DNA from 3 places in the Vibrio cyclitrophicus genome. Region 3 is predicted to be linked to each of the others. Evidence: predicted binding sites of a transcription regulator. Region 3 holds the regulator's gene; each other region holds the start of a gene.
The links. Region 3 encodes CRP, which controls carbon source genes, mostly activating them, when cyclic AMP is high. Its sites were predicted from a motif close to TGTGANNNNNNTCACA; they were not measured.
Positions count from the first base shown of each region.

Region 1: the regulator CRP is predicted to act here: its motif matches at 4,800-4,815, upstream of recB (exodeoxyribonuclease V subunit beta).
Region 2: the regulator CRP is predicted to act here: its motif matches at 4,768-4,783, upstream of deoD (purine-nucleoside phosphorylase).

Region 1 covers NZ_AP025480.1:2,551,862-2,562,318, forward strand. The annotation lists gene recD (exodeoxyribonuclease V subunit alpha) at 1-1,032, opposite strand, end outside; gene recB (exodeoxyribonuclease V subunit beta) at 1,029-4,703, opposite strand; gene recC (exodeoxyribonuclease V subunit gamma) at 5,131-8,607, opposite strand; gene OCW38_RS11340 (TDT family transporter) at 8,735-9,730, opposite strand; gene OCW38_RS11345 (LysR family transcriptional regulator) at 9,893-10,457, shown strand, end outside.
Region 2 covers NZ_AP025481.1:1,321,211-1,331,667, forward strand. The annotation lists gene OCW38_RS20645 (SGNH/GDSL hydrolase family protein) at 35-1,285, shown strand; gene OCW38_RS20650 (DEAD/DEAH box helicase) at 1,439-2,770, opposite strand; gene OCW38_RS20655 (Lpp/OprI family alanine-zipper lipoprotein) at 3,132-3,398, shown strand; gene OCW38_RS20660 (L,D-transpeptidase family protein) at 3,581-4,552, opposite strand; gene deoD (purine-nucleoside phosphorylase) at 4,900-5,610, shown strand; gene OCW38_RS20670 (hypothetical protein) at 5,728-7,197, shown strand; gene OCW38_RS20675 (hypothetical protein) at 7,384-8,853, shown strand; gene OCW38_RS20680 (GGDEF domain-containing protein) at 8,853-10,433, shown strand; gene OCW38_RS20685 (DMT family transporter) at 10,445-10,457, opposite strand, start outside.
Region 3 covers NZ_AP025480.1:293,984-304,440, reverse strand. The annotation lists gene OCW38_RS01350 (TIGR02444 family protein) at 1-122, shown strand, start outside; gene OCW38_RS01345 (hydrolase) at 394-1,401, shown strand; gene OCW38_RS01340 (YheU family protein) at 1,500-1,712, shown strand; gene OCW38_RS01335 (phosphoribulokinase) at 1,790-2,659, shown strand; gene crp (cAMP-activated global transcriptional regulator CRP) at 2,899-3,531, shown strand; gene OCW38_RS01325 (DUF1338 domain-containing protein) at 3,709-4,500, opposite strand; gene astD (succinylglutamate-semialdehyde dehydrogenase) at 4,712-6,169, opposite strand; gene astA (arginine N-succinyltransferase) at 6,209-7,228, opposite strand; gene OCW38_RS01310 (aspartate aminotransferase family protein) at 7,336-8,547, opposite strand; gene OCW38_RS01305 (aminodeoxychorismate/anthranilate synthase component II) at 9,012-9,590, opposite strand; gene OCW38_RS01300 (ExeM/NucH family extracellular endonuclease) at 9,779-10,457, opposite strand, start outside.

The sequences.
Region 1 (10,457 bases), 1.2 Mb from region 3:
CGTTGGTATGTTGGCTTTTACTTCAGGCGCTAAAGGCAGCTGCTCAATCGCTTTGCCAATCGACTCTGTTAAACGTGCCGCCGCCTTACCTGTCGGTGCCACCAGCTTGATCGTCGGTGTTTTACCTTGGCTTAACGATTGCTCGACCATAGCCGACAGTAATTTGGTTACCGTGGTCGTTTTACCAGTACCCGGCCCACCAGAAATCACAGCAAAACGACGACTTAACGCCACTGCTGCTGCGACCTTTTGCCAGTTCAAACAGACGGATAACGGCACTAGGCTATCCAACACCTCTAGATCCATTACTTGCTTGGCTTGAACAATCACTTGGTCGATCGCGCCCCAATCTAGAGCCTGTTCATCAACGATATCGAGATGGTCACACAGCAACTGTTGGCGTAACACCTGAGAGGTTTGTTGACTCGAACCAGCCTTGGCTAATGCGTTAAACAAAAAGTGATAACTGCGTGCGAATAACTGATTCAGCGTTTCAGTGAGCGCCTTCTTCTGTTCAATATTGAACTCGACTGGATTACTTAGACGGTTTAACGTTTCAGCCAACACAACTTCGTAGTTCCAATAGCGCTGTAAATAAACTCGCTGTCCATCAAACATCAGCGGCTTAACGCAATCATTAGTTGTACCAACTAGGTTTGACGATTGAAGTACCGCCACCCAATCAATACCTAATAACTTTTGATTCAGTTGCAGTGCCGTTTCACCGTACAACCCAAGTAACTGAGCAAGATCCGCCGTTTGTTCAGGGCCTACCGTATACTGCTGTATAAGCTGAGTACAGATATGCCCCTTGCCTAATTCATGGCTCACCACCCCTGCGAGAAAACCGACTTCTTGAGAGTGAGCCGCTGCTTGCTGAGCAATAAAACGGGCAAATTGATAATCCAACTGACGAATTGAGCCCTTATCAGCGAGGAACTTTAATACATCCATGAGTTGCTCAGGGATAAGTGAAACTGGCTTAACTGAGTTCGCTGTCTCTATGCTGGTATTAGTGGTCGTTGTCATTATAAAAGCCCCATCTGTCCAGTTTCATCGTCATTCAATTGTGCTGAACGTCTGTCTATCACTTTACCGTCAATCAATTGATCCATTTCATCGAGCAAACCCAAGGTTGGTTTAGCCGAGAAAATACCTTGTTGAGATTGTCCGTCCATTCCTCTTAAGAACAAGTAATAAACCCCACCAAAATGCTGTTCGTAACTGTAATTGGCAACACGACTACGTAAGAAACGATGCAGCGCCAATGCATAGATTTGATATTGCAGGTCATAGCGGTGGGCGGCCATCGCCGATTTCAATGCTTCACCATGGTAGACGGCAACATCATCACCTAAATGGTTCGATTTCCAATCGAGCACGTAGTATTTACCTTGATGCTCAAACACCAAATCGATGAAGCCTTTCAGCATGCCTTGCACGGTTTGGAAACCTAGGTCGCCCGCCTTGGCCGACAAGGGATCATGATACTGAATGGTTTGATTGAGCTCAGATGCGGCCAACACTTCTATCGGCAACAAGAACTCCATCTCGACCAATCGTTGCGTTGAGTCTTTCTTGCTTAGCTTTAAGTCCTTACCATCTAACGCGGTGTTCAGCACCGTATCGACCAGTTGTTGAAGTACAGGTAACCACTCTATTTCGTATTGCTCTGATTCTAATAAGTGAGTGATTACTTGCGTGTTATGTTCGCTGGTTGCTGGCTCGGTAAATTCAACATCCTCAAACAAGGTATGTAAGAAGGTACCTGGGCGAGCACCGCGAGGGAACGAGAATATAGAACGTTCCGGTTCAATCAATTCCGACTCGTCTTGTTCATCCGCTGAGTCGATATCGAAACCAGACACCTCAATGGTCGCATCATGGCTCGCGCCGTGACTGCCCTGTTTGACTAAGCCTGAGTAACTGGTAATACGCCAAGATCGGTCAATTGAAGCCTTGAGTTCACTGGCCTGTAAGTCGTCACTCACTTGCTCTGTTTGCACAAAAACTTGTTCGTGAGCGGTAGGCGTTTCAGACAATAGTACGCTTGAATTCTTACTCTCAATCACTAACAAAGCTTGATGCAACTCGGCAATACCTTGCTCCTGTCCATTTTGAACCAAATAGCCCATAGCACTTAAGTGAACACCGGTCGGCTCTTTGGTTGAGCGCCCTTTACGTAAAGGAGCCATACCAATAAAACAGCCATAAACCGCACGAGTAAGCGCCACGTAAATCAAACGTAGATCTTCTGCCAATCGCTCTTTATCCGCTTGTGCTAGAGCACTATCACTGCCCGTAATATCAAGTACCGTGGTATCTGAGTCATGGTCGTAGAATTTACCTTCACTCGCTTCTCGGTAGCTCGCCACGAACGGCAAAAATACGAGGTCATATTCCAAGCCTTTCGACTTATGAATAGTAACAATTTGAACTAAGTTTCTTTCTGATTCAAGGCGTTGAATGTCGTCTTCACTGCCACCTAAACCATTTTGAGCATCGGAAATCGCTTCTGCTAACCAGCGCAGCAAGCCATAATCACTGTCGAGTTCCTGCCTTGCTTGTTGCAACAATTCGCCAATGTGCATTAAATCAGTGAGTGAGCGCTCACCATTTTCTTCTTCCAGTAAACGTTCCGCGAGATGTCGTTTACTGATCACACTGCGAAGCATTGGTAACACACCACGTTGCAGCCACAACTTACGATATTCTCGAAATTCGTTAACGACGTTTTCCCAAACCACTTCATCGTTGTTGAGTTCATCCAATGAGGCGGCATCCAGAGCAAACAACTCCGACGCTAAACTGGCGCGTAATGCACGGTCATTTTCAGGTGTCAGCACCGCCTGTAGTAAACGCTGAATATCTTGTGCGACCAAGCTGGTGAAAACGCTATCTCGGTTAGACAAATACACGCTTGCAATGCCTTGTTCAGACAACGCGTTCTTAATCAGGCGACCTTCACTACCAGTACGAACCAAGACTGCAATATCACCCGCATTCACAGCATGTTGTTTTTTGCCGTTATCAAAATAGGCTTGTTGATTTTGAGAAGTGGTCAGAATGGTTTGAATTTGACTCGCCGTCGCCTCAGCCATGGCTTTGTGATATTCGCCTTTCGGTAATGGCTTATCTTCCGCTTCTTGTAGCCAAAAGGTCAATGCATGCTGAGTTTCACCATTCATCACCCACTGGCGTTTGTCAGCCGATGGGCTGGCTGCGACAGGTAAGAATGGAATATCTTGATCATAGATAAACGGGCTATCCGAATTCATAAACACTTGGTTTACCGCACTGACCATGTCAGCACTCGAACGCCAGTTAGTCCCCAGCGTGTAGTGAGCACTAACTTGGTTTCTCGCCTTAATGTAGGTAAAGATATCCGCGCCACGGAAGCCGTAAATTGCCTGCTTCGGATCACCGATCATAAACAAACCGCATTGCGGATTATCTAAATAGATTCGGCTAAAAATACTGTATTGCAACGGATCGGTATCTTGGAATTCATCAATCATCGCTACTGGGTATAAGGTGCGAATTCTCTCCACCAGCAGTGATTGCTCATCCACATCGATTGACGCGGATAACTGAGTCAGCAAATCATCAAACGATAACCACTGCTTCTGCTGCTTAGCCTTAGCCAACATAGTTCGACAATGAGTAATCGCATGTGCCAGCAAAGGAGCTTTTAGATCTGCTGGAGAATTTAAGAAGTCTTCAATCGCTTCGAAAACTGCGTGTTGAGGTGCAGTGCCTTTTGGTGTTTTTTCAATTAACGTTGCTTGTGAGAACTTCTCTAGTTTATCTGGAAACTGGTAATCATGAGTGTCGCTTTGCGCCCATGCTGTGACGGCTTCTAACCAAGTCGGCAAAGACTTCTTAGTGTAGCTGCGCTTATTCACATCCGATCCAGAAATCAAAGCCAAAAAGTCCGCTTCGGATTCACACCACAACGCCTTAAGTTGCTTCACTTTATCTAAGTTTTGATTGTGCAGAGTTTGCAGGTCTCCCGACATCGCATCTACCGTCAATTTCAGCGGAGAGCCCGTCAGATAGCGATTTACATCGGCAAGTAACGAAGCGGGAGAACCCCAAATATTTCGCACCTCACCTGCAAGTTGAATGGGTAACGGATAAAACTGTTTACGCCAATAGTCGGCAACCACTTGTGCTTTCAGATGGCTTTCATCGGTCACAAATTCATTATCAAAGCGGCTTCCAGACTCGAAGGCATTCTGAGTCAACATTCTCTGACAGAAACCGTGAATGGTGTATACCGCCGCTTCATCCATTTGCCTTTCAGCATTGAGCAGAGTTTTCGCCGCACCAGCATGATCATCGATGGCTTGTAAGAGAGGAGCAATCACTGGGTCGTCACTTTGACCACGAGCAAACGCAATACGTGCATCATGGATTCGCGCACGAATACGATCGCGTAGCTCTGCGGTTGCCGCTTCAGTAAAAGTCACAACCAGAATTTGGTCTACGGTCAGCGGCTCATGGTGTCGAGTAGCTTCCGTCAGATCACCTTGCGGCGCAGCAGTACCGTGCCCGAGCAGTAAACGTAAATACAAGCCAGCAATAGTAAATGTTTTACCCGTACCCGCTGATGCTTCAATTAAACGCGCGCCATGAAGTGGAAACGTCATGGTATCAAGTGTTTGTGGAACGATTACCTGAGCACTGCTTGTAGTCGTCATGCCTTACTGCCTTCTGATAAATGTGTTGTTACAAATGTGACCTAGCGTAGAAAATGTCATTCAATTTACGTCCTACGCCAATTTGTTAATAGTTAGTGCGATCTCTCTCACGGATCAATTCAGATCGCCTCGCTACTATGCGCCCACGAGTTCAGGACCGCCTACGAGTTTTATACTCATGCGTTACTTTGAACCACTGAATAATGGTCCCTCTGACCTGTGGCCGTACAGCGAACGCCCTACACTAATAATGATTTACTGGCGGCCACTTTATTTCCTGTACCTTGATTCCTCATAAACGACTTCCTCTCGTCATTTTATAAGCCCTGCACACCAAGTTTACATCTAACTCTTTATTTCCCATGCTTTTATTCAAACGCATCTCTTTGATAAGCATATTGTTGGTGATCTTGCTGATCACTGCCGATTATTCCTGATCTTCAAGATCGGCAGCGGCGAGTCTTGCGGCCTGCAGCACAAGCGTTGAATACATTCGCGACTCAGCAGCCAGAGCATCATCCCACTTAGACCAAATACGTGAGATGTAAGTATCTCGACCCTCGCCAGTAAAGGCGAAGCTGTCATTAAAGGTATCAGCCATTTTCTTTAGGGACTTTTCTTCGTCATCAACCCATTTACCGCGGCTAAAGCCCGCTTCAACACCAGCTAACGCGGTTTTCGGGAAGTAAGGCAGTGGTGCTGTCATGCCTTGATAAAACAGTCGTACTAACTCAGCCAGCAAACTCTTCGCCTGAAGCGCATCGCCAATAGGTTGTAGCGTTTGGTGAACCACGCCTTCTTTTCTGTCGTAGCCAATAATATGGGTCGTTTTTCCATGTCCCATCACTGCACAACATAGATGATCAATCCACGCTGCCAAATAATCTTGAGAGCGTATTTTACCGCTACGGAAACGAACTAGACCCGATTGATAGTTTTTAGTTAACCAACCCATCAAACGAACAGGTTTGCCTTCGCCTAACACATCAAATTCGATATTCACTTCGAGATCTTGCTGCGGTGATCCGCTCACAAATCGAATTTCTTTGGCTAAGTCTTCCGCTTGAACACGGTTGGTTTCAAATTCGATATCACCAAAGGCGCCGACCGGTAATCGACCCTGTGCTTTTTGCTCAGAGACAAACAGGCGCACCGCTTCATCTGCACCTTCAGGATGGTCCAGCAACACTTGCAGCAGCGCATCTTTAAGCTGGAAGCTCTCTAGTCCATTGAGTACGAACGGCTCATCGTCTTCCATCACAGGAAGTGGCGGTTCAAACACCACTTTTAGACGGCGATTAAAGAAGTACTGCACTGGCAAACGCCAAAAACGCTGTAACTCAACCAAGTCGAGTTCCAACGGGTACGTTGCACCCAACAAATAGTCATCCAAGGCACGATTGAATTCACCACTACGTTCACCGGAACGGTTAGCCGCAGGAAGCCATTCTTTGGCGTAACTCAGCACATGGTTTGCGTCACCTTGAGTAAAGGCTGCAGGGCTAAATGGTGTCATGGTATGTTCAAAGCTGATCGCTTGAGTCAGCTTGATACCTGAATCATCACTTGGTAGGGATTGGTCTTCACTTAAGCAGTAGTTCTGTTGGCAGTACTCAATTAACTCTGAAACCAATACCGACGGCACTCGCTCGGTATTATCTTGAATTGAACGGCCGACATAGCTGATGTATAAGCACTCTTGCGCCGACAACATCGCCTCTAAGAATAGATAGCGGTCATCATCACGACGAGAACGATCGCCCGGTCGTGTGCGTCCGTTCATTAGATCAAAACCTTCTGGCGGCATTGAGCGAGGGTAAACACCATCATTCATACCTAACAAACAGACGGTTTTGAACGGAATAGAACGCATCGGCATCAAGGTACAAAAGTTAACTTGGCCCGCTAAGAAACGTTGGCTAATACGAGCGCCAGATAGCTTATTATTGAGGTACTGGTAGATAATGCTTGGCGACAATTCTTGTTCATACAAGGCATCGTCAAGTTGTTCATTCAGTTGCGAAAGTGCATCACGAATCGATTTGAGTACCACCTCGCCTTCTAGCTCAACCGCAAAGAAATCATCAATCATTTGCAGCAAGGTTTCACGCCACATATCGATAGATTGTGTTTCAGTTAAGCGTTGACGGTAATGGGCAATACGATCGATAAAGTGCGCTAACTTACCAGCAAGTTCGGCGTTAATGCCTTGAACTTCGTTATAAGCGGCAATCGGAGAGTGTTCAGTTTCAAATAAACCTGCAGAGTCCGACATCGCATAGCCTAATAACATGCGCTGAATGCCGAATAGCCAAGTATTTTGCTCGGTCGCAGGTAGATCAAATTCTGTCGCCGTTGAAGCATCAACACCCCAACGGATACCCGCTTCTTCAACCCATTGCTTGGCTTGCTCGAACTGAAACTCGTCAATACCAAAGCGTGTCATCATTGCAGGGATTTCTAATAGCTCTAACAACTCAGAGGCTAAACAACGCGTGTTCGGTAGCGCGACCAACTGCATGAAGGCAGTTAGTATTGGGCTTTCTTGATCGGCGGTTCTATCAGAGATCGAGTAAGGGATATAACGCTCACCCGGAGCATTACCAAATACCGCCTGAATCGCTGGACTATAAGCATTAATGTCAGACACCATCACGATGATATCGCGTGGTTTCAGTGTCGGATTGGCATCAAACATCGCCAACAGCTGATCATGAAGGACTTCAACCTCGCGCATAGGGCTGTGACAAGCGTGCACGGTTAGAGAGCGATCGCCAAGCTCAACCACCTGTTTATGGTTGCTGGAATCTAAGATGTGGTCGTCTTGATGCTCTTCTAACTGGAGAATATCGGCTTGCAGTTGATGCAGCAGGTTATCCCTATCAACATCAATAAAGAACTCGTGCTCTTCGCTATCTGATTGAGATAGCAAAAACAGGTTATCTCTGCCCAATTTACCCATAGACGCCAACAAGCTATTACCCACGGCTTGGCTGGTGTGCAGTTCATCTTCAACGTTGGCTTCAATACCATCTTTCAATGGTGATACTTCACCTTCTAGCTGAGGTAAACCATCAACTAACGCAAACTGCTTACGGCGCTGAGCTTCGACTCTTGCCAAGTATTTACGATCGCGAATATCGCCCCAGTAATGTTGGCAAGGGTTAGTAAACATCAAATGCACATCAATCTGCTCACCTAACGCTTTCAGTGCATCCATGTAGCGAGGAGGCAGAGATGATATGCCAAACACGAACAGGCGCTTAGGCAGATGCTGCAGCTGACCTTGTTGCTTGGCTAACGCTTCAATGAAGTCGTGATACAAGTTGCCACGGTGGTATTTTGATTGCCCTTGAGAGAGAGTTTGCTCATAAAGAGCTTGCCACAAAATCGGCTGCCAGGGGTGATCTTGCAGCCCTTCTTCATCAATTAATTCTGCAACGGGCTCTCCCGCTTCCCACATCGCCATCCACTCAGGTCGATACACCAAGTAACCATCGAAGATGTCGGCAATTTTCTCTGCCAATTGATACAGCTTCGAATCATCCTCGTCGTTTTCAAGATAGCGTTGCAAGGGTAAAAAATCAGGGTGGTCAAGTTTAGCGGGCAGCAAACTCATCAGCTTCCAAGTCATCGCTTCTTTGTTGAAAGCACTGCGTTTAGGCACATCTGGAAGCACTTGGGTAAACATATCCCAAGTGAAGGTTGCTGGAAGTGGAAAGTCTATATTTGCTGCTACACCAAACTCTTTGGCGAGTTCCATCTTAAGCCATTGAGACATGCCTGGGCTCTGAACCAAGATCTGCTCTTTTTCGAAAGGGTTGGCTAAAGGGTCACTTTTGATTAAGTGAACGAGAAGGATTTTTAAAGTATCGACTTTATTGGAATGGTAAACAGTAAACAAAGTGCACTCACGCTAATCTTGCCACAATATAAAGCCAGATTAGCATAAGTGCCGAGTTTGGATTAGGAATATAAGCTGATGAAATACCGAAAGCTTAAGCTCTGTTTACCTTTTGAACTATTGCTTCTTACAGTCGACCCGCTACCGCACCTAAAACACGATGAGGTTTGTAGTTCATGTAGTAACGAACAGCGACATAACCGACCACTAAGGTTGCCACAATCAGTTCTAGGTACGCTAGATTGAACACTTGGCTAATGTAGTGTGCTTCAACACCTTGTACTTGCATCCAAGCCGCCAATTTAAACAAAGCTGTTGCACCGATTACAATTGGGAAGGTAAACGCTGCGTAACCTGGGCTAAATGGCAGGCGAAGTAGTTTGAAGAACGCCACGTAAATAATGAACGTCATTAACACCGCTATACCAAATAACAGACCAATGATCACTGGTGAAGGTGTTGCAGTAACCGTTAAGTAACCCGCTAAAGATAAACTCGCTGGTGCCGCCATAATTGCAATGGTTGGTTTTGCTGCATCTGGCACTTCATGAGAAAAGATCAAACGGTAGATCATGAGCGGTAGCATTACAGCATAAACCAACAAGCCAAACACTAAAGTTGCGTGTGCCACTGGTTCTAAAATAGGGTTCCCAGAGAAAGAAACGTCTGCCACGATAATACCGATCGGTGGGACAAACCAACTCGGTACCATGTGGTGTATCTCAAAGTTTTTAGCTCTGTGGTACAAAAAGCTCACTAAGAAAACAACATGCAAAGCCACTGAAGCTAACCACATTGCTTCTTGCAGAAACTGAGAGAGTGGGGCCAACGAAGCTGAAACCACCATACAACCCATCGCGAATGTAGGAACAACACTGCCGACAACAGGATGAGCAAGATCTTCACGCAAAAGGTGACCATGAATTAAAAATTTCACGGCTAAAACAAGAAGTAATACCGCAGCAATACCAGCACTGATCCACTGCACCAAACCCGGAGTTGATAAGATACCTTGCGCGACTAAAACACCATCCCAACACCAGCCCAAGCTTGCAATTGCTAGTGCCAACCCTGCCATGGGTGTTGGAGCTCCTGTTAATCTATATTTAATACGTTGAATCATGTCAGCCTCTCTTAAACTTAATTCACTCAATTTGTGAACTCATCAGCTTGTTGAAGCCATAATACGCTTGCGCTTCGTTTAACAATATCCAATTATATATAACAAGCGTTCATTAATTCTGAACGAAATTTATTTCACCAACAGTGTAGAAATAGGAATCTGATGGCTAATATTTCAATCAAACAACTCAAAGTGTTTGTCACCATTACCCAACACTTAACGCTTACCTCAGCGTCAGAAGCCCTGTTTTTATCAAAGGCAGCTGTGAGCATGGCGCTAGGTGAAATGGAAAAACAACTGGGTCACTCTCTATTTGACCGGGTCAACAACCGATTAATTCTCAATCAGGAAGGACAAAAGTTGCTTCCCTTAGCTGATGAAATACTTCACCGAGCGGCAGGCATCGATGTGTTGTTCCGTGATGACCAACCATTAAGTGGCAATCTAAAGGTCGGTGCGAGTGACACGATTGGTAATCAAGTGGCACCCTTTATTTTGTCAGGCTTCCGTGAGCGAACTCAGCATCAAGATCAAAGCTTGTTCATTTCAAACAGTGCCCTGATCTGTCAAAAGTTGGTGGATTATGAACTGGATATTGCGCTAATTGAAGGGAAAACACTTCATCCAGAACTGCTCTCAAGCCAATTCAGTAGCGATGAAATGTGTATTATTGTTAGTAATCAACACTCTTTAGTGGCAAAAGACAAAGTTAATTTGAGAGATTTAG
Region 2 (10,457 bases), on a different replicon from region 3:
TTGGCTTACCTAAATACAATAAGAGATTGCAGTGATGAAAAATACGGCTTTGATGCTCGCGTTAACCATCCCTTTTGGTGCTTATGCATCTGAAGAAAATTCTATACCCACTCCTGAATCGATTACGTCTGCACAGGTTCTAAAAACACAAGGAGAACAAACCTATTCCTATGTTCGATGTTGGTATCGAACCGACGCATCACATGATTCTCCAGCCACAGATTGGCAATGGGCAAAGAAGGAAAATGGAGATTATTACACGATAAATGGATACTGGTGGTCTTCAGTCTCATTCAAGAATATGTTTTACAGTGACGCCCCACAATCTGAAATCAAACAGCGTTGTGAACAGACTCTCGGCCTCCAACATGATGTCGGAGACATCACCTATTTTGCCGCAGACAATCGCTTCTCTTACAATCACTCAATCTGGACCAACGATAACGCTGTGCAAGCCAATAGTATCAATCGTATTGTTACCTTTGGTGATAGCCTTTCTGATACTGGCAACCTATTTAATGGCTCTCAATGGGTTTTCCCAAATGCAAACTCATGGTTTCTAGGGCACTTTTCAAACGGTTTGGTTTGGACCGAATATTTAGCTAAAGCCAAAGACGTTCCTCTTTATAACTGGGCCGTGGGTGGCGCAGCAGGTACCAATCAATACGTCGCACTGACTGGTGTTTATGACCAAGTTACGTCTTACTTGACCTACATGAAAGTTGCGAAAAACTACCGCCCGGAAAATTCGTTATTTACGTTAGAATTTGGCCTCAATGATTTCATGAATTACGGCAGAGAGGTCGCCGATGTAAAAGCCGACTTCAGTAGCGCTTTGATCCGCTTAACAGAATCTGGAGCGAACAATATCTTACTCTTCACATTGCCCGATGCGACCAAGGCTCCGCAATTTAAATATTCGACCGAGCAAGAGATCATTAAAGTTCGTGGCAAGATTTTAGAGTTCAACCAATTCATCAAAGCTCAAGCCGAATATTATCAAGGCATGGGGAAAAACGTGGTGTTGTTCGATGCAAACGCACTCTTTGCCAGTATCACTAATAATCCTGAGCAGCATGGCTTTAGGAATGCGAGTGATGCCTGCCTAAATATCAACAGAAGCTCATCGACCGACTATTTACGAAGCCACAGTTTAACCAGCGACTGCGCGACATATGGCTCGGATAGTTATGTATTTTGGGGCGTGACACACCCAACGACAGCAACTCATAAATACATCGCAGACCATATCTTGGCGTACTCGTTCTCAACGTTCAATTTCTAGCGAGGAAGAGCTCATCGAGCCTCATGAGTTGCCGCCTGTAAGTACCGAAAGTTAAGGCTTACACAAGGTACAGATACAAAAAAACCGCCATCATCGGCGGTTTTTTATTTGCATCAACCTTTCAAAGCTAAGCTTTTAGGTCACGCAAGTTGATTACTCGTCGTCCGCTTTTGGAGCAACTTTCTTCTTAGGGATAAACACGGTATCACCCACTGCCACATTCTTGTGGAAGCTCTTATCGCGCTTAACCGGTTTCTTAGGCGTTTTCTTAGCTTGAGTATTGGTTTTCTTCTTCGCTGGACCGCCTTTAGCAACAGCGGGTTTACGCGGCTTAATGCCCTTAAACTTACCTTTCAAACCTTCTAAAATAGAGAAAGTAAGATCTTGCTGAAGGTAAAGTTCAACGCGCTTGAAGCTGTCCCAGTCTTTTGGACCAACCAATGAAATCGCATCACCTTTATTACCAGCACGGCCAGTACGACCAACACGGTGAACGTACTCTTCCGTGTGCTTAGGCATATCAAAGTTGATAACGTGGCTTACGTTTGGAATATCAATACCACGAGAAGCAACGTCTGTTGTTACCAAGATCTTGTATACCGCGCGCTCAAATTGGCTCATGATCGCGTTACGTTGCGTTTGGTTTAGGTTACCACTTAGTGCAACCGCTTTAAGCTTCTTCTCGTTCAGCTTTTCCGTTAGACGGTCGGTATCTGCGCGAGTTGCCGTGAAGATCATAACCTGACGGTATTCAGCTTCTTCTAATACACGGTCAAGAATCGCCTCTTTGTGGTCTAGATGATCACACAAGTAGAACTTTTGTGTGATATCTAAGTGTTGCTCGTTAGAAACACCCACCGAGATACGCTTCGGCGCGTCTAACATCTCATTTGCAATACCATTCACTTCCGCGTGATCGAGCGTTGCAGAGAACATTAGAGTCTGACGTCGACGGTGTTTAGCGGCATTCGCAATACGACGTAGTTCAGGAGCAAAGCCTAAATCAAGCATACGGTCAGCTTCATCAAGGATTAGCGTCTCAACACCATCTAAAAATAGGGAGCGGTGCTCAAGGTGATCCGCAAGACGGCCTGGAGTCGCTACAATAAAGCGAGGGTACTTACGCAGAGCTTTAACTTGGTCGTTAAAGTTTTCACCACCTAAGATAAGTGCGGCTTCGTAAGACAAACCACCAAGCATACTACGGAGTTCGCCATAAACTTGCTTAGCTAGCTCACGAGTAGGAGCCAAAATTACACCACGAGGATCTTTAGCAGAAAACGCTTTGGTTTTTAATGCTTTGTGTATCATTGGCAACACAAACGCCAACGTTTTTCCTGATCCCGTTTTTGATGAAGCCAATAGATCCTTACCGGCAATAGCAACAGGGATCGCTTTTGATTGGATCTCTGTCGCTTTCTTGAAGTCGTAATGTTTTAAGTTCTTCAGTAAGCGGTTGTCTAAGCCTAAATCTTTAAAGTGCAAAGGACTCTCCAGTCTTGATGGTATTGAATAAAATTAATTTAACGTGACATGATACCGCGAAAGTACTTTATAAGGATAGAGATCACAGTAAATTTATCCTTATATCTCAAGTTGCCTAGTATATTGTATGCATTGACACTAAAGGGATAGTCCTTCCAAATAAGACAAAAATCGATTCTAATCTCTCCATCTCATAAATGAGACAGAACGTGATGCTTAGCTAATTACCTCAAAAATTTAGCAATTTCTTTAGTTATTGTTTTTGCAGTTAAAAAATTAGTCGCTACAATCATTAATGAAGCGACTATATGATAAAGAATGTATAGCGCATCTTTTGATGATAAATAAGCAAGGAGTTCTTATGAATAAGACGTTAATCGCAGCTGCAGCCTCAGTTTTCATTTTAGCTGGTTGTTCTTCTGAGCCAGAAGAAGCTGCAATGTCAGAAATGGATCAATTGACTAACCAAGTTGCTGAACTAAGCAGCGAAGTTGAAGCGCTTAAGAGTGACAAAGCTGCCGCTGAAATGAAGGCTCAAGAAGCATCTGCAGCCGCTATGGCAGCAAAAGAAGAAGCGGATCGTGCTAACGACCGTATCGACAACATTGCAGAGTCTTACACTAAGTAATAAAGACATACGCAATTAAGCTGTAGATTATATCAGTCGCAAAATGCAGTAAATTGATAGCACCACCTCCGAATAGAGGTGGTGTTTTTTATTTGGAATAAAGAAAAAAGAAAGGGTAAAAAGAGTGAGAGAAAGTGAACAGCAGTGATGCTTTTCAAAGAACCTTTCGAACTAAAACTTAGTCACAAATGGTGCGGTGGTGCTATCTCAACCGGCACACCATTTTGAGCAAAAATAACCGCTTTAGCCTTTGAATTTGGCAAATCAGCATCTTCAAGCCACCATTTTAGTTCAACCGGAATCTGCAACGCCTTCTTAGAACCATCACTTCGCGTCAATGGTTCATGCGCTTCAACAAACACGCTTCTATCGGGTTCTAAAGAGACTTTGATCGGCTCATCGATGATTGTGACTTGCTCACCGCGGTTAACCTGTTCAAAAAGCCATTCGATATCTTTCGGTTCCATGCGAATACATCCGGAGCTGACTCGCAAGCCTATACCAAAATCTTTATTAGTGCCGTGTATAAGATAATCACCCGCACCATAAGCAAGTCGCAATGCATACTCACCTAGAGGATTCTCAGGACCCGCAGGGACCACTCGTGGTAACTCAATACCTTTCTCTAAATACTCTTTACGAATTGAATTGGGAGGAGTCCAAGTTGGATTAGGTCTTTTCTGACTTATCTTGGTGATCATCTCGGGTGTATCACGCCCTACTCGACCAATGCCTACAGGAAAAACATGAACCTGGTTCTTATCCGGCTCAAAAAAGTACAACCTTAACTCAGCAAGATTGATGACAATCCCTTCTCTTGGGGTGTCAGGCAAAATGAAACGGCTAGGAATACTTAACACGTAGCCTTCTGCAGGAAGAAAAGGATCCACCCCTTTGTTTGCTGCCATTAAAGAGAGAAAGCCAATATCGTATTGTTTCGCAATGTTGGCTAACGTTTCGCCAGCAGCCACTTCGTGTTGTTGTATCCTGCCGACGATGCGGCTTTCCGCCGGAGGTAGTTCAAAGGTCGCCGCAGACACACACGACGAAGCCATCGCCGCCACAAGCAAGGTGACCCTCACTAGAGGCAAAGCTACCTTACGTATCTGTGTTCTCATAGAGTGCAAAGGCGTAGTGTTAGCGCAATACGACATACAATTCCTTGGTTTGTCTTTTATCAAAGTTTAGATTATCGCTGATCAAATGTCTCTACAACGGTTAGTTACAACTAAAAAGCCAATCTGTTTTGAGCCAATCAGCGCGTTCTTCTCTTTATATACAACGATCTTACCAAACAAAATCGATTGCCTTTAAGCTTTCAACAGATTTGGTTATCAATATTAATAAAACTATAATGGTAGACCTGTTTTGTGACTAAAGTCTCATGGAGCCTCGTTCCAACTCGCTAATATTGCCTCAACAAAACGAATTCAATTCAACAGAATCGGTAATTGATTAAATCCTGTTCCTATCATTACCGCATAAACTTTGGAGAACGACCATGGCTACACCTCATATTAATGCTCAAGCTGGTGATTTCGCAGAAACAGTACTTATGCCGGGCGACCCGCTTCGCGCAAAATACATTGCGGAAACATTCCTTGATGACGTGAAGCAAGTTTGTGACGTTCGCAACATGTTTGGTTACACAGGCACTTACAAAGGCAAGAAAGTTTCTGTAATGGGCCACGGTATGGGTATCCCATCATGCTGCATCTACGTACATGAGCTTATCGCTGAGTACGGTGTGAAAAACGTTATTCGTGTAGGTAGCTGTGGCGCGGTACGTGACGACGTTAAACTAATGGACGTTGTTATCGGTATGGGTGCTTCAACTGACTCAAAAGTAAACCGTATTCGTTTCAACAACCACGACTTCGCTGCTATCGCTGATTTCGGTCTGCTAGAAGAAGCAGTAAAACAAGCGCGTTCACAAGAAGTTCCAGTTAAAGTTGGTAACGTATTCTCTGCTGACCTTTTCTACACTCCAGAAGCTGACCTTTTCGAAAAAATGGAAAAACTAGGCATCCTTGGTGTTGATATGGAAGCGGCTGGTATCTACGGTGTTGCTGCAGACTTAGGAGCTAAAGCCCTAACAATTCTTACAGTATCTGATCACATCATCCGTGGTGAGAAACTAAGTTCAGAAGATCGTCAAAAATCATTCAACGACATGATGACCGTTGCTCTTGAAACAGCAATCAACATCTAATTAAAAGAAAATAGCTATCTCTTTTACACTAGCTAGTTTTTGACAATACATAGATTGAAACGCAATACCTCGCAGCCAAGTTCGCTTGGCTGCCTAAATAACCCCGAGGGGGCGATCGTGTCCAACGACAAGCTGCCAAAAGATGCGGATGGATTACAACTCAACTTTTGTAAAACATTGGCGTGTGACAACTTTGGCTTGAGCGATGCAAAACGATATGTTTTGCAACATGCGAATCCTAAGCGTCCAGCGATGGTTTGTCGTGAGTGTGGAGCTTTCCCCCCCTTACTTAACAATCGTGAAGTGTTAAGCGAACTTCATCGCCTAAGACAACTTCACAGCGATGGCCTTCCTGCTTGTCGTAATGATGATTGCGAGAACTTTGGCCTATCGGTTCATACCCATAAACATCTTTACCATGCCTTTGGCTATAGTGGTGACAGGCAACGCTATCGATGCAAAGACTGCCAATCAACCTTCGTTGATAAGTGGTCTGGATCCAATAAAAAACTTCAGTTTCAAGAGAACCTCATGGGCTTATTGTTCATGGGTTATTCCGTACGTGAGATCTGCAGAAAATTAGAGATCAACCCAAAGACTTTCTATGATCATGTTGACCATATCGCGAGTCGTTGTCGTCGTAAGTTGGCAATGATCGATGCACGATGGGTTAATCATGCAAAAAATTACCAATTTGCTTCGCATTATCAGCGACTACAGCCGCAAAGTAATAATGGTGTCCTTTGGATAGCAACGGGCGAGGCACATTCTGGTTATATCCTTTGTCAGCACGTCAATTACTCTCAGAACGAAGAACCGTCTGGGAATGTCGATCATAACCCTTACGACGACGTTGCACGCTTTGTATCAAAGGAGCATTCGTCAGAAGCGAATCTAGAGCTTCCCCAGCCATCAGATAAGCTAAAAGAGCGTATTGAACAAAAGTACCAAGTGATTCTTGCCAGAGGTAACGTTGAAGACCCAATGGGGAACCTCACCGCATTCAGCTACCCTTCTAAAGGCGCGCTAGTTCGACCACCCTATACCTCTTATGCTCATTTCTTGCATGTGCTTGATATGTGTGACGAAAACAAACACGTCGCTATTTATATGCCACAAGATCCATTACTAAGATCTGCCGCTCTCAGCGTTTGTTTGCCGCGCATTCAGAGTCAAAATATTGACCTGATGTATGTTGAAGAAGATTCAGGCTGGCAAGACGATCAAAGTTTTGAAAAAATCGATATCGTCCATATGAGTTGGTGGCGTGATCGCTGGGCTATCGCAAATCAAGGTGACAACCAGAAAGGCATATGCTACCTAACAGGTAATAATCCAGAGCCAAAACAGTGGTTTAACACTGCTTCAATTCAGCAAACTAAGTTTTATCAGCAGCGGTTTCAACTGCTATTTGATAGCTTTATCAATGAACCTAGACGTAAGCTTCGTCCTGGGGGCATCCTTCCATTGCTCGATATATTCAGAGCTTGGCACAATCTGTGCTACCAAGATAAGCAGGGCCTTACAGCCGCACAGCGCTTAGGTGTCGCGGAGCAGCCATTAACCCTAAAGCAACTACTTTCATAGCAGCGAAGCATATAGATATTTATTCGGGAACTCATTGATTTTAAAGCAACAACATGAGGTAACACCCATAATTGGAAAAGATAGATGTTTCTTTGACGCTCTAGGAAAGATAATTGGTGCTTATCCTAAATCACACTCTTATAATGATTGTGTTATCAATATGCTCGATAATTATGGATCTAAGCCTTGGACAAAAATCAGTACCTTCTTGAAACAGAATTAGAACAACTCAAAACTCGCGTCGATTCTGAACCGTTAGTGATCCTTGAGATTACTCAACAATGTCTCGTCAGGTCAGAACAAGTTTTGTTTGAAGAGGGGGCGATCCAGTCATTAATGTTGATGGCCAGATGTTGCTGGAACCTAATGGACTACCAAAAAGGTTTAAAATACATCAAGGAAGCCTACAAGCGACAAAGCCGATTAGACACCGATCTTTTTCTCCCTGAAATTCTCCACCTGCACGCACTCCAATTCTGGGGGCAAGCCAAGTATTACTCTGCCCAACAATTCTGGATCAACGCCTTAGAACAATCTGCGCTAGTTGATGAGGTAGAGATACAAATCGAATGCCTCATTGGTCTTGGCAACATTTGGCGAATGACCCACGAATACAAGCTAGCGCGCTCTACACACCAACTTGCCGTAAAAGTTGCAAACAACAGTCGTATCGGTTGGTTAGAAGGCAAAGCAAGAATATTGCTCGCGTGGGATTACTACTTACTCAATAACTATGTTGAAATGCTGTCGGTACTCGATGGTGCGGAAGAAGCCTTAAAAGATCATAAAGATAATACCTGGCATGCCGAGGTGTGGGATTTCAGAGGTCTTGCGCTTCTTGGTTTAGAGCGTTTAGATGATGCAGAAAAGGCAACAGCCAAAGCGCACAGCCTAGCTGTTGAGCATAACCTCGTATGGATGAAAGCGCATTCCTATATCAGTCGAGCTCGATTAGAGCTTCTGAGAAAAAGGCCCGAACATGCCGCTGAATTGCTTAAACTCGCTGAACAATCTGCAAACGAATTCGATAACGGTGAACTACTCAGTCAAATTTGTTATCAACAATCGTTAGTCGCTGAAGAAAACCAAGATTTTAACGCAGCTTTAATCGCCTTTAAAAAATACCGCCAATATTCTATCGGTATGCTTCGAGAGCAAACCAACCGCGTTGGCCTAGATAAAGCACGCAATTCAAAGCGCCAACTTGAACAGCGAGCAAGAAAATTGATTAACCGTATCCGTGGCCAACATGAATACGACCCTGAAAAGCACCTCTCTCATGTCGTTTCCGAAACCTTTTGGTGGGAACAACTGGTGCTCTTTAAAACAGAGCTCAAACGTTCAAACCACAGCATTATTATGTTTCAGCACATCGATACCGATTACTTAGATGTCTGCACCGAGATTGCTCATACCTTGTGTAATCAGAATGACTTCATTTCAAGACTGAGTTCAGAGCGAGTCGCTCTTATGCTTTCTGAAAAAGGGGAAGCTGCAGAGAAAACTTTCCAAACTCTCAGCACCATGCTTGAAATTTATCCGTGGCATAGAAAAGGACTAAAAGGTTCGAAGCCAACCGTCAGCCTCAATGACATATTGACGTTCCCGTTCACTCTTGAACAACTAGAAGAAGACGATGCCGAGGTGCTAAATTGATGGAAACTCTATTAAGCAAGATCACCGATGCCGGTTTAGATCCTTCATCGGTCTCAGGTGAAGAAGCGATCATCTTCTGGAACCATATTCGCCAACACGTTTCGACAACCAAAACGGAGCAAGCGCACTGTTATATCATCAGTTCTGAATATCGCGCTGAATTACAACAAAATCAAACCAGTATCGAAGAATTAAGGCATGCACTAAACCTTCTGCACTTGCCTGTTGATATCGAAGACATTCTTACGGTAAAAACCAGCTTAAGTGACCGCTTGGTTGAAATTGGCGATTATACCTCAGCATTGAATGAATTCGTGAGCTCATCGTCAATCGCCGTTGAACACGGTTACATTGATGAATACGTCATGGCTATTTTGGGTATGGGCAACCTCTGTGATGCCTACGGAGATCACAGTAGAGCCCTTCGCTACTACCAGAAAATCAACAGTATTGACCATGCCATAAGTAGTCGCTCACTTCGACTCAAGTTTAAGCTTCATATGGTGGCAAGTTTGCTGTTGCTTAATCGTATTACTGCGGCCAGTGATTTGCTTAACGAGTGTGATGAACTCAGTATTCTCGTCAGCGACAAACAACTCACAGCTCAAATACTGCTTTACCAAGCAAAAGTGCTTCGCGCTAAGAAGAAACATCACGACGCACTGCGTTGTCTGACTAAGATTCAGTATCCAGTCAATAATACTCAAGCAAATTGGCTTGCTACGATGACTCGCTTAGAGACGGCATATTGTTTAAGTGCTATTGGTAAACAAGAATACGCAAGCATGATCTTATCGAGCACAGACAAACGTGTGAATGAATACTCATCCCCCGTTCTCGCAAAGCGCTTCTACGACTCCTTGAGTGATGTGTGTATGAACCAAGGCCGCTTTCAAGAAGCATTGAACTATGAGAAAAAGGGCTACCGCATTGAAACGGATCTCATGAAACAGATCCCTATCAGCGAACTGGGCTCGAGCCAACTACGTCGTCTTTCGCGATTTGAACTACAACTGAAGCTAATTCTCTCTGAACAAGAAAATCGTGAGTTGAAAGAAACCACCGAACAGCACAAAAACGCAGTGGCTCAACTACAACAAGATGTTTTCACCGACCCACTGACAGGTTTACACAACCGTCGTTGGCTAGACGTAAAACTCAAAGACTTGCTCCTACACGAGACACCTTTCGCATTGATGGTTGTCGATATTGACCACTTTAAATCAATCAATGACGAACTCAGTCACTTAGTGGGTGATAAAGCGATTGTTAGCGTTTCTCAAGAGCTGCGTTCTTACTTTAAATTTAGAGGAGCTTCATGTGTTAGGTTTGGTGGAGAAGAATTCTTAGTTATCCTTGAAAACACTAACCTTGATAAAGCGGAAATGCACTCTGAGAATTATCGAGAACGTATTTTCCAATTCGGCTGGCATGAGATCTTAGGAGAGCGCGGTCTAACCGTAAGTATTGGTATCACAATACACCGCGAGGGAGAGAATACTCAACGTACCTTCTACCGAGCAGACAAAGCCTTGTACCGAGCTAAAGCTAACGGTCGTAATCAAACTTGTACCGAATAATTTAAGCCAAACTACTGATAGAAA
Region 3 (10,457 bases):
ACTACATAAACTCTCTTCAGCTTTTCGCAAACCAACAAGCGCCTCTCGCTTTTCAATACTGTCGATTATTAGGGGCAGAAAACCTCTATGTTGCTTTTTCTGAACCAGCCCCTCAGCCCTAAGGCATTCCCTTTTCCTTTTGTTAGATCAAGATCCAAGCTTATTGGGGACTATCGTTCTTCGTGTTCACGCGATGGTGGCTCGGATTATTAGCAATATATAGAGCTTAACCTCGATAGTATTCAACCAGTTACCTACAACCTGTTTTGTAACCTGTATGAGTGAAACTCTTGCGCTTATGCCGAGAATCAACCAAGCTCAAATAAAAACATGGGCGTTTCACTAAAAGCTCAACACTTTATCAAAGCCCATAAAAGAAGCATGGACTGTTTTATGACAATATTTACCGCAGCGGCTGGTCTCTCTAATCCGCACTTACAAACCTTAGTGCCACGGTTTATTAGAAAGCAGGCGTTATTTGATCCTCAATGGCAAACCTTAGAAACTCCCGACGGTGATTTCCTCGACCTTGCATGGAGCGAGGACCCGAAGGGAGATAGCCCCAATAGTGATAATAAAAGCAGAGGAGATGCGAATAATAAGCCCATTTTCGTTCTATTCCACGGTTTGGAAGGCAGCTTTGAAAGCCCTTACGCCAATGGACTGATGAATGCGTTTGCTAAAGATGGTTGGTTATCCGTGATGATGCACTTTAGAGGATGCAGCGGAAAACCGAATCGCTTGGCTCGCGCGTACCATTCAGGAGAAGTAGAAGATGCTCGTTTCTTTCTACGACACTTACACGCGCAATTTCCCAATAACCCAAAGGTTGCGGTTGGTATATCTCTAGGCGGAAACATGCTGGCGAACTACTTGGCTGAGTATGCGGACGACCCATTACTGTCGGCGGCAACGATAGTTTCTGCTCCTTTTGATTTAGCTTGCTGCTCCAGTCGTATTGAAAGAGGCTTCTCTAGGCTCTATAAAAAATACCTGCTCAACTCACTCAAATCGAATGCCTTGAAAAAGGTTAAGCTGTTACAAGAAAAAATAGGTATCTCCGCTGAAACCATCAAAAAAATAGACAAACTGTATGAGTTTGATGAAAGGATCACTGCGCCTCTGCATGGATTTAAGAATGCTCAAGACTACTATGCTCAATGTTCAGCGCTTCCAAAACTGAATAAGATTAAGCTACCGACTCAGATCATTCATGCTAAAGACGATCCTTTCATGACTGATGATGTTATTCCAAAATTCGTACTACCAGACAATATTGATTATCGCTTGTTTCAGAAAGGTGGCCATGTGGGGTTCATTACCGGTAGCACGCTCAAGCCCAGGTTTTGGCTAGAAGAAGCATTGCCAGCCTACTATGAAAGTATCCAAGATTCGGCATAATGACCGAGCCTTTTTAAGGACTGAGTGGTAGACGTCACTAGACGCAGTAATCAACACATCAATAAACCTATTTATGAATATAAAAGAGAGAAGTATTTATGATCATCCCATGGCAAGACATTGCACCAGAAACACTGGAAAACCTCATCAAAGAGTTCGTGCTGCGTGAAGGTACAGACTACGGTGATGTAGAGGTTTCATTGCAAAACAAGATTGACCAAGTGAAACATCAATTAGCCTCAGGAGAAGTCAGTATCGTATTTTCTGAGCTGCATGAAACCGTTGATATTCAAGTCACAAAACGCTTCTAGGCTGCGCTCATAAAGGAGCCGTGTTATAGTGGTAAACGATTGCTAACAAGTAAGTTACTCAAAAGACAAGGGTTGTCATGTCCGCTAAACATCCAATTATTGCGGTGACGGGTTCATCAGGAGCCGGCACCACCACCACCTCAGAAGCCTTCCGTAAAATGTTCAATATGATGGACGTGAAGGCCGCTTGGGTTGAAGGGGATAGTTTCCATCGCTTCACTCGACCAGAGATGGATGTCGAGATCCGTAAAGCGCGCGAGCAAGGTAAGCACATCAGCTACTTTGGTCCACAAGCCAACGACTTTGGTGCGCTAGAAGAGTTCTTCCGTAAATACGGTAACGAAGGTACAGGCAAGGTACGTAGCTACCTGCACACGTTCGATGAAGCCGTTCCTTACAATCAAATGCCAGGCACCTTTACGCCATGGCAAGAGATCCCAGAAAATTCAGATGTGATGTTTTACGAAGGCCTGCACGGCGGTGTGGTTGATGGCGATATCAATGTTTCTCAACACGTCGACTTGCTGATCGGCATGGTACCTATCGTCAACTTAGAATGGATCCAGAAATTCGTTCGCGACACACGCGATCGTGGTCATTCTCGTGAAGCAGTAATGGACTCGATTGTTCGCTCGATGGATGATTACCTTAACTACATTACTCCTCAGTTTTCGCGTACTCACATCAACTTTCAGCGTGTTCCAACGGTAGACACATCAAACCCTCTCAACGCTAAAGGGATCCCAAGTTTAGACGAAAGCTTCGTTGTTATACGTTTGCGCGGCATCAAAAACGTCGATTTCCCTTACCTTTTAGCTATGATTGATGGCTCATTTATGTCTCGCCACAACACGCTTGTGGTACCAGGAGGGAAGATGAGTTTTGCTATGGAGCTCATTGTAAGGCCGATCCTACAACAACTCATCGAAACCGGAAAAATTGGTTAACAGAGCACCATTCTGGTTGATTACTTTTCATACCGTGATCATGTGCACAATTTTGCGTAAAAAATCGTAGCTTGGTCACGATTAAAATCAAGAAATAGTACCTGAAAAAGGATACTATTCTTAAACGAAACACAAGATAGCTTGCAGCGCTCAACGAGTGCTCTTATCCTACAAGTCAATCCAGGCTTAGCTAAAATACGGAAAGCGGCAAGCATACCCTGCAGAGGAAGTGAGATATTATGGTTCTAGGTAAACCTCAAACCGATCCAACATTAGAGTGGTTCCTTTCACACTGTCATATTCATAAGTACCCATCAAAAAGTACTTTGATTCATGCTGGTGAAAAGGCAGAAACCTTGTACTACATTGTTAAAGGTTCTGTGGCAGTTCTTATCAAAGACGAAGAAGGTAAGGAAATGATTCTTTCTTACCTAAACCAAGGCGACTTCATCGGTGAGCTAGGCTTATTCGAAGAAGACCAAGAGCGTACAGCTTGGGTTCGTGCAAAATCTCCTTGTGAAGTAGCTGAAATTTCTTTCAAGAAATTCCGTCAACTTATCCAAGTGAACCCAGACATCCTAATGCGTCTATCAGCGCAAATGGCAAACCGTCTACAAGTAACTAGCCAAAAAGTTGGTGACTTAGCGTTCCTTGACGTAACTGGTCGTATCGCACAAACGCTACTAAACCTAGCAAAACAACCAGATGCAATGACTCACCCTGACGGCATGCAAATCAAGATCACTCGCCAAGAGATTGGCCAGATCGTTGGTTGTTCTCGTGAGACAGTTGGTCGTATCTTGAAGATGCTAGAAGAGCAGAACCTAATTTCTGCACACGGTAAAACTATCGTGGTATATGGCACTCGTTAATCTCGATTAACTGAGCCTAAAATTTGAAAGCCACCAAATGCAAATTTGGTGGCTTTTTTGTTTTCTAAAGATCTACAAAGAAAATACGAATGAAACACCTACAGCTTCGAAGCGCAAACACTCTCGAAGCGAAGCCTATCTGCATCTTTAGGGTAAAGTCCGTACTCGTATCTTTCTTTAACCGTTAGTGCTTTCGAAGATCTTGTCAGCCGATGCTGCCACAAAACCGGTATAAAGCTCACCATTAGCCATCGCATAACGCTTAGCGAACTCATAGAAGCCTCCAGGAATCATCTCATTGCCCTCAACAAATGAAACTGGGACTTTATCTGCCATTGTTGATGATTGCTCTAATAAGACCTCTGGAGAGCCTTTAACCTGGCCACCAGATGCATTGATCGTGAAGCCTGATTCGCTCAAATAATCATTCACTGCCTGCACTTCATCAAAAGCATCGAGTTGATTAACGCTCACTGTAAAGTGGTTGGCACCGTAACCATGAGCTGCGAGCCAAGACGCGTATTCACTTTCTTTTGCAAGCACTTGGAAATCTGCGAAGCTCAAGTCCCATAGACGACCACCAAATAAGAATTCATGGCCTTGAAGCTTGCTTACGTCGACTTGCTCAACCAATTTAGCAACGATCTGTTGTAAGTCACTTGAACACTCTTCGACCTTCAACTCACTAATGAACACTTTAGGTTGATTTGGATCTGGGTGCTCGTAATGCTTCGCGACTAGCTTCTTACTCTCAAACAAGTAATCGCCACACGCTTTATAACCTAGCTCAAGGAAAGGCTTAGCCAATGTTTCAATACCTAGCGGAGCAACATTGAAAGTACGCAGTGCAATGTGATCATTAATCAGAGCTTCGTCTTCTTTCAGCAAGTGATGTACTTTCTCAGCCGATGGACAAAGCCTGTGAATGTAATCGTCCCAAAGTGATTTAAAGAGTAGATCGGGCGTCATGGTGACTCCTTGTCAGAGGTTCTAGCAAGCTAGTAATTTGGATTAGAAAGGGAGAGGCTGAGACACAGAGTCAGCAGCCATCAGCCTGTGACATACTTTTCTATTATTATCTACTGCCCAATCTAGGTGTTGGGCGTGATGGAAAAAGGAAGCGATAGCACCGCTTCCTATTTCAAACTTAACGCATAAGCCTAAGACTCATTAGCCTAAATTAAAGCTCAATACCTGGGCTAAACGTTGCCGGAAGTTGAGTTTCGCCACCTTCCATTGAAGCCATAGGGTAAGCACAGTAGTCAGCCGCGTAGTAAGCACTTGGGCGTAAGTTGCCCGAAGCACCTGGACCACCAAATGGAGCATCGCCACTTGCGCCTGTTAGCTGGCGGTTACGGTTAACAATGCCCGCACGGATATGGTCAACAAAGTATTCCCATTCAGAATCATCTGTTGATACTAAGCCAGCAGATAAACCAAAGCGTGTGTCGTTAGCTAGCTCAACCGCTTGCTCTAGCGATTGATAACGGACCACTTGTAGCAATGGACCAAAGTACTCTTCATCCGGCAGTTCAGCAATGTTGGTTGCGTCGATAATACCAGGAGAAACAAACGCCGCTTGACCCGCTTTTGCTTCTACTAGACTTACACCGCCTAACGATTGCAGATTCGCTTGTGCGTCCAGAATGAACTTAGCCGCAGCTTCAGAGATCTGTGGGCCCATGAAGGGTGCTGGCTCAGCGAATGGCTGATCGACACGAATTTTCAAGGTCGCAGCAACGAGCTTATCCAGTAGTTGATCGCCCTTATCTCCTATTGGAACATACAAGCGACGTGCACATGTACAACGTTGACCCGCACTGATGAAAGCTGATTGGATGATAGTGTATACCGTTGCGTCTGCATCACCGTATTGGTCGCTGATCACCATAGGGTTGTTGCCGCCCATTTCTAGTGCCAGCATCTTGCCCGGTTGGCCCGCGAATTGACGATGCAGGATATGACCGGTATTGGCACTACCTGTGAACAGCACGCCATCAAGGCCTTTAGCATCAGCCAGTGCGATACCTGTCTCTTTGGCACCTTGTACTAGGTTAATTACGCCAGCAGGAAGGCCAGCTTCTTGCCATAGTTTCATCGCAAACTCACCCGTCCAAGGTGTCTGCTCTGACGGCTTAAATACCACGGTATTACCCGATAGCAGTGCTGGAACAATATGACCGTTAGGTAGATGACCAGGGAAGTTATAAGGACCAAATACTGCCATTACGCCTAATGGACGATGACGCAGTACAATTTGGTTGCCTGCAGCTTCACGTGAAGCTTCACCAGTACGTTCATGGTAAGCACGAATAGAGATAGCAATTTTGCCCGCCATCGCGCCCGCTTCAGTACGCGTTTCCCAAATCGGTTTCCCCGTCTCTTTTGCAATAATTTGTGCTATTTCTTCGCTGTTCTCTTTAACTTTCTCAGCAAAATTCAACACGATCGCTTCACGCTCGGCAAAGCTCAGTTTTTTCCAAACTAAGAAGGCTTCACGAGCCGCTGCTACTGCAGATTCAACCTGTGCAGGAGTTGCGCTATCACCCTGCCATACTACTTCATTATTGTATGGGCTTACTGATGCCATGGCGTCACCTTGACCTGCCACCCATTGTCCTGCTATCCACTGAGTCATACTTCTATCCTTAAAATCTTCGACAGATAATCGCTGCTCTTACTGAGCTAACATGCGAACGAATTCGCCTTCTTTTACTTCAAGAGCGCTTGCTACTTCAGATGATAAAATCACTGTGTCACTTGCTTGGTCATACGCACCTTTCGCAGCGACTGCGCGGAAGTTCTCGAACGAGGTATTACCAATTAGGAAGTCTTTAGAGCTGGAGTGCTCTGCAATTTTTACTTGAGCACGAATCGCATAACGTACCGATTCAATGTTTCTTAAATCACATTCAACCGTTGGCCCCGCATCAAAGATGTCAACGTAGCCTCGGTTAGTGAAACCTTCACGTTCCAGCAACTTAAGTGCAGGGCGCGTATTATCATGTACCTCTCCAATCACCGCCTGAGCCTCTTTGCTCAGTAGGTTCACGTAGATAGGCAGCTTCGGCATTAGGTCAGCAATGAAGCCTTTCTTACCAATACCGGTTAGGTAATCAGCAAGCGTGAAATCAATCGAGAAGAAGTGCTCTTGCAGCCATTGCCAGAAAGGAGAGTTGCCTTCGGCATCCGATACACCACGCATCTCAGCAAAAATCGTTTTTGAGAAACGCTCTGGGTGTTCCGCCATGATCAAAAACCGACACTTCGACATCAAACGACCGTTCAAGCCGCCACGGAAATCTGGACGCAAAAATAGCGTACAGATCTCACTGCACCCGGTGTAGTTATTACCGAAAGTCAGTAGCTTAACGACGTTGTTCACGCCTAGCTTTTGTGATGAGTGGACTACTTTGCTGATGTGGTAAGAATAAAACGGTACATCCCAGCCAATCGAGGCTTCTATGCCGGTCGTACCCGCCACTTCTCCGGTTTCGGTATCGTAGCCAACCATCAGGTAGCCTTCATCACCGGGCTCGGTCACGTCTTGTTTCGCGAAGCTGTATTCAGAGTGAGTAATACGATTGGTTAACAGTTCTTCGTTAACCGGAAGAGATGTGAATCCATGTCCTGACTCAACAGCGCAGGTATGCAACGCGTCGTAATCAGATAGTTTAATTGGGCGAACAACTAGCATCAATATTCCCTCCAGATGCAAAATAGGCCCAAAACCAGAAGCTTGGGCCTTTAGCAAAACGTCATGGGATCGCTCTAATGGCGATCATTCCTATGACGCCGCTTAGGCTAAACTAGCGTAGCGATTGCTTTGTCTAGTTTTGATAAGCCTTCTTCAATTTCTTGTGTAGTAATAACCAGTGATGGCGTAAAACGAACCACGTTTGCACCCGCAACCAATACCATCAAGCCTTGTTCGCCTGCTGCTACTAATACGTCACGTGCACGTCCTTGCCACTCGTCATTTAGTGCAGCGCCTAATAATAGGCCTTTACCACGAACTTCACTGAATATTTGATATTTGTCATTAATCTTAGCTAAGCCGTCACGAAATAGCTCTTCACGCTCTTTTACGCCAGCTAAGGTTTCTGGTTGGCTAACGACGTCAACAACCGCTTCAGCAACGGCACACGCTAGTGGGTTACCGCCGTATGTTGAACCGTGCGTACCGACTTTTAGGTGTGTCGCGAGTTCAGTCGTTGTTAGCATCGCGCCGATAGGGAAACCACCACCGAGTGATTTTGCTGTACTTAAGATATCAGGTGTCACACCTAGGCCTTGATACGCATAAAAATTGCCCGTACGGCCATTACCTGTTTGCACTTCATCAAAAATAAGCAGCGCATTGTGCTTGTCACACAGCTCACGAACGGTGTTCACAAACTCAGAGGTTGGAGAGATGATGCCACCCTCACCTTGCAGAGGTTCCATCATGATTGCACATGTGCGATCAGAGATGTGCGCTTCTAGCGCGGCAATATCATTGTAAGGCAGGTGAGTTACATCGCCCGGTTTAGGACCAAAGCCATCAGAATAAGCTTCTTGACCACCTACAGTTACAGTAAAGAAAGTACGACCATGGAAACCTTGTTTGAATGCAATGATTTCAGACTTCTCAGGGCCATGAACATCTGCCGCCCAACGACGAGCCAACTTCAATGCTGCTTCATTCGCTTCTGCGCCAGAGTTGGCAAAAAATACTTTTTCTGCAAAACATACGTCGGTTAGCTTCTTCGCTAGACGAAGTGCAGGTTCGTTGGTCATCACGTTACTCAGATGCCAAATCTTGTTTGCTTGCTCAGTTACGGCATTCACCATTGCTGGGTGACAGTGACCCAAGCAGCTCACAGCGATACCGCCAGCAAAGTCGATATACTCTCGGCCTTGTTGGTCCCAAACGCGTGCGCCTTCCCCTTTTACCGGGATCATTTCCATTGGGTTATAACAAGGCACCATCACCTCATTAAAAAGACTACGTTCTACATTATTTTCCACTGTCATCGTACATTCCTTCTCGATACCGCAAGCTTCGCAAATAAGCGTAATGGTTCATAAGTGAGATAAAGATATTTTGTCCCGCCATAATCCCGCTGCAGCATTATATTTACATTTAATTAACCTTTTCAATAGTAGATTATTCTTTAGCCATCCCTAACAACCAGCTAAACGTCACTACCTATGACTATTTATGCATCAAACAATCTGTTTTATGAAGCTTTTTTTAACTAAACGTCTATCCATCAACAGCAAAGCCTTACTGGTACAGCGGTATAAGGGGTTCGAGAGGAAATAAGGCGAATAATATTGCATAGACTAAAAACTTAGCCTGAAGAGGGAGAAATGTTATAAAAAGTGATCGGCGTCAGAGGGATGAAGACGCGGCGCGCCCGAATTAAAACGCTTAACGAACGAGGTAATACGTTTAACTGGCTTATTTGAACGAATGAAAAGCCAAATTTAAACACTCAACGCGCTAAGAAGTTAGCAAGAAGCTGGTGTCCTTGCTCTGTTTTAATCGATTCAGGGTGAAATTGGACGGCATCAATCGGCAAGGTTTTGTGTTGATAACCCATGATCTCATCCATACTGCCATCTTCAAACTCTGTCCAAGAAGTGAGTTCAAAGCAGTCAGGGAGCGTACCATTTTTCACCACTAAAGAGTGGTAACGAGTCACAGTCAGAGGATTATTGAGACCTTGAAAAACGCTCTTACCGTTATGACGGATCGGAGAGGTTTTACCATGCATCACTTGTCTGGCTCTCACCACTTCACCACCAAAGACTTGAGCAATGGCTTGATGACCAAGACACACACCTAAGATCGGCAACTTACCCACGAAGTGCTCAATGACTTGCAGAGAGATTCCCGCATCATTCGGCGTACAAGGACCCGGAGAGATAACAAGATGGCTAGGGTTCAGCGATTCGATACCCGCAATATCAATCTCATCGTTGCGAACAACTTTCACAGTGACCCCTAACTCACAGAAATACTGATACAAGTTATAGGTAAAAGAGTCGTAGTTATCGATGATAAGTAACATGGGTCGAAATCGTTTGCTAAATACTAAATGATTGAGAGATATAGGGGCGGTATTGTGCAATACCCATGGCGAAAGGCAAGTGGAAACTGCATTTCGCCAATAATTAAGGCCAACCTAAGTTGACCTTAATTGTTTACAGATAACTTTCAGTTACCTGTATCAGCTGGCTTGCGCAGTTAACGATGTCGCTACTGGCGACGACGCCACATTGCTAAACCAAACAATGACATCAGTGCACCGAAGCCGAAAGAACCGCCTACTCGCAGTTCAAGAACAGCAGGATCATGATCCGATGAACGGAAGTGATCTTGGTACTTAGGTAGGTCAGCTTTGAACTCTTCGTTGTAGTCAAACAACGTCGACTCACCACCATTGATGTGCCAATCGGTCGCATCAACAACCCTATCTTTCAAGCTGTCACTGATCAACAAATGATCCAAGGCACCGACTTCATCATTGTATGAGTAGCTCCAGCTGTTTGGGTGCTTTTGAGCCACAGCATTAATGTAGCCGTAGTTCTTAGTGATCACAGCACCGCTGTCACCAAACTGCTCGACGCCGTCAATGTAAGTGTTACGCGCCGCTTTGATTTTCTTACCGTATTTCTCTTCAGAGTAATCCGTCAGTACCAGCATTGGGTCTTCCATGCCGTACGAGTTCATATCACCCAGAATCACTTTATGGCCTTTAATGCCGTCTAGCGCTTCACCTAATGCAACTGCCGCAGCAACACGGAAGTTCTCACATGAACCTTGCTTATCAGCATCAACACCACCTTGACCGCCCTGCTCGACAGGAGCTGCATCTTCCCAACACTTAGAACCTTTCGATTTAAAGTGGTTGATCGCTACGGTGAGTTTCTCTTTG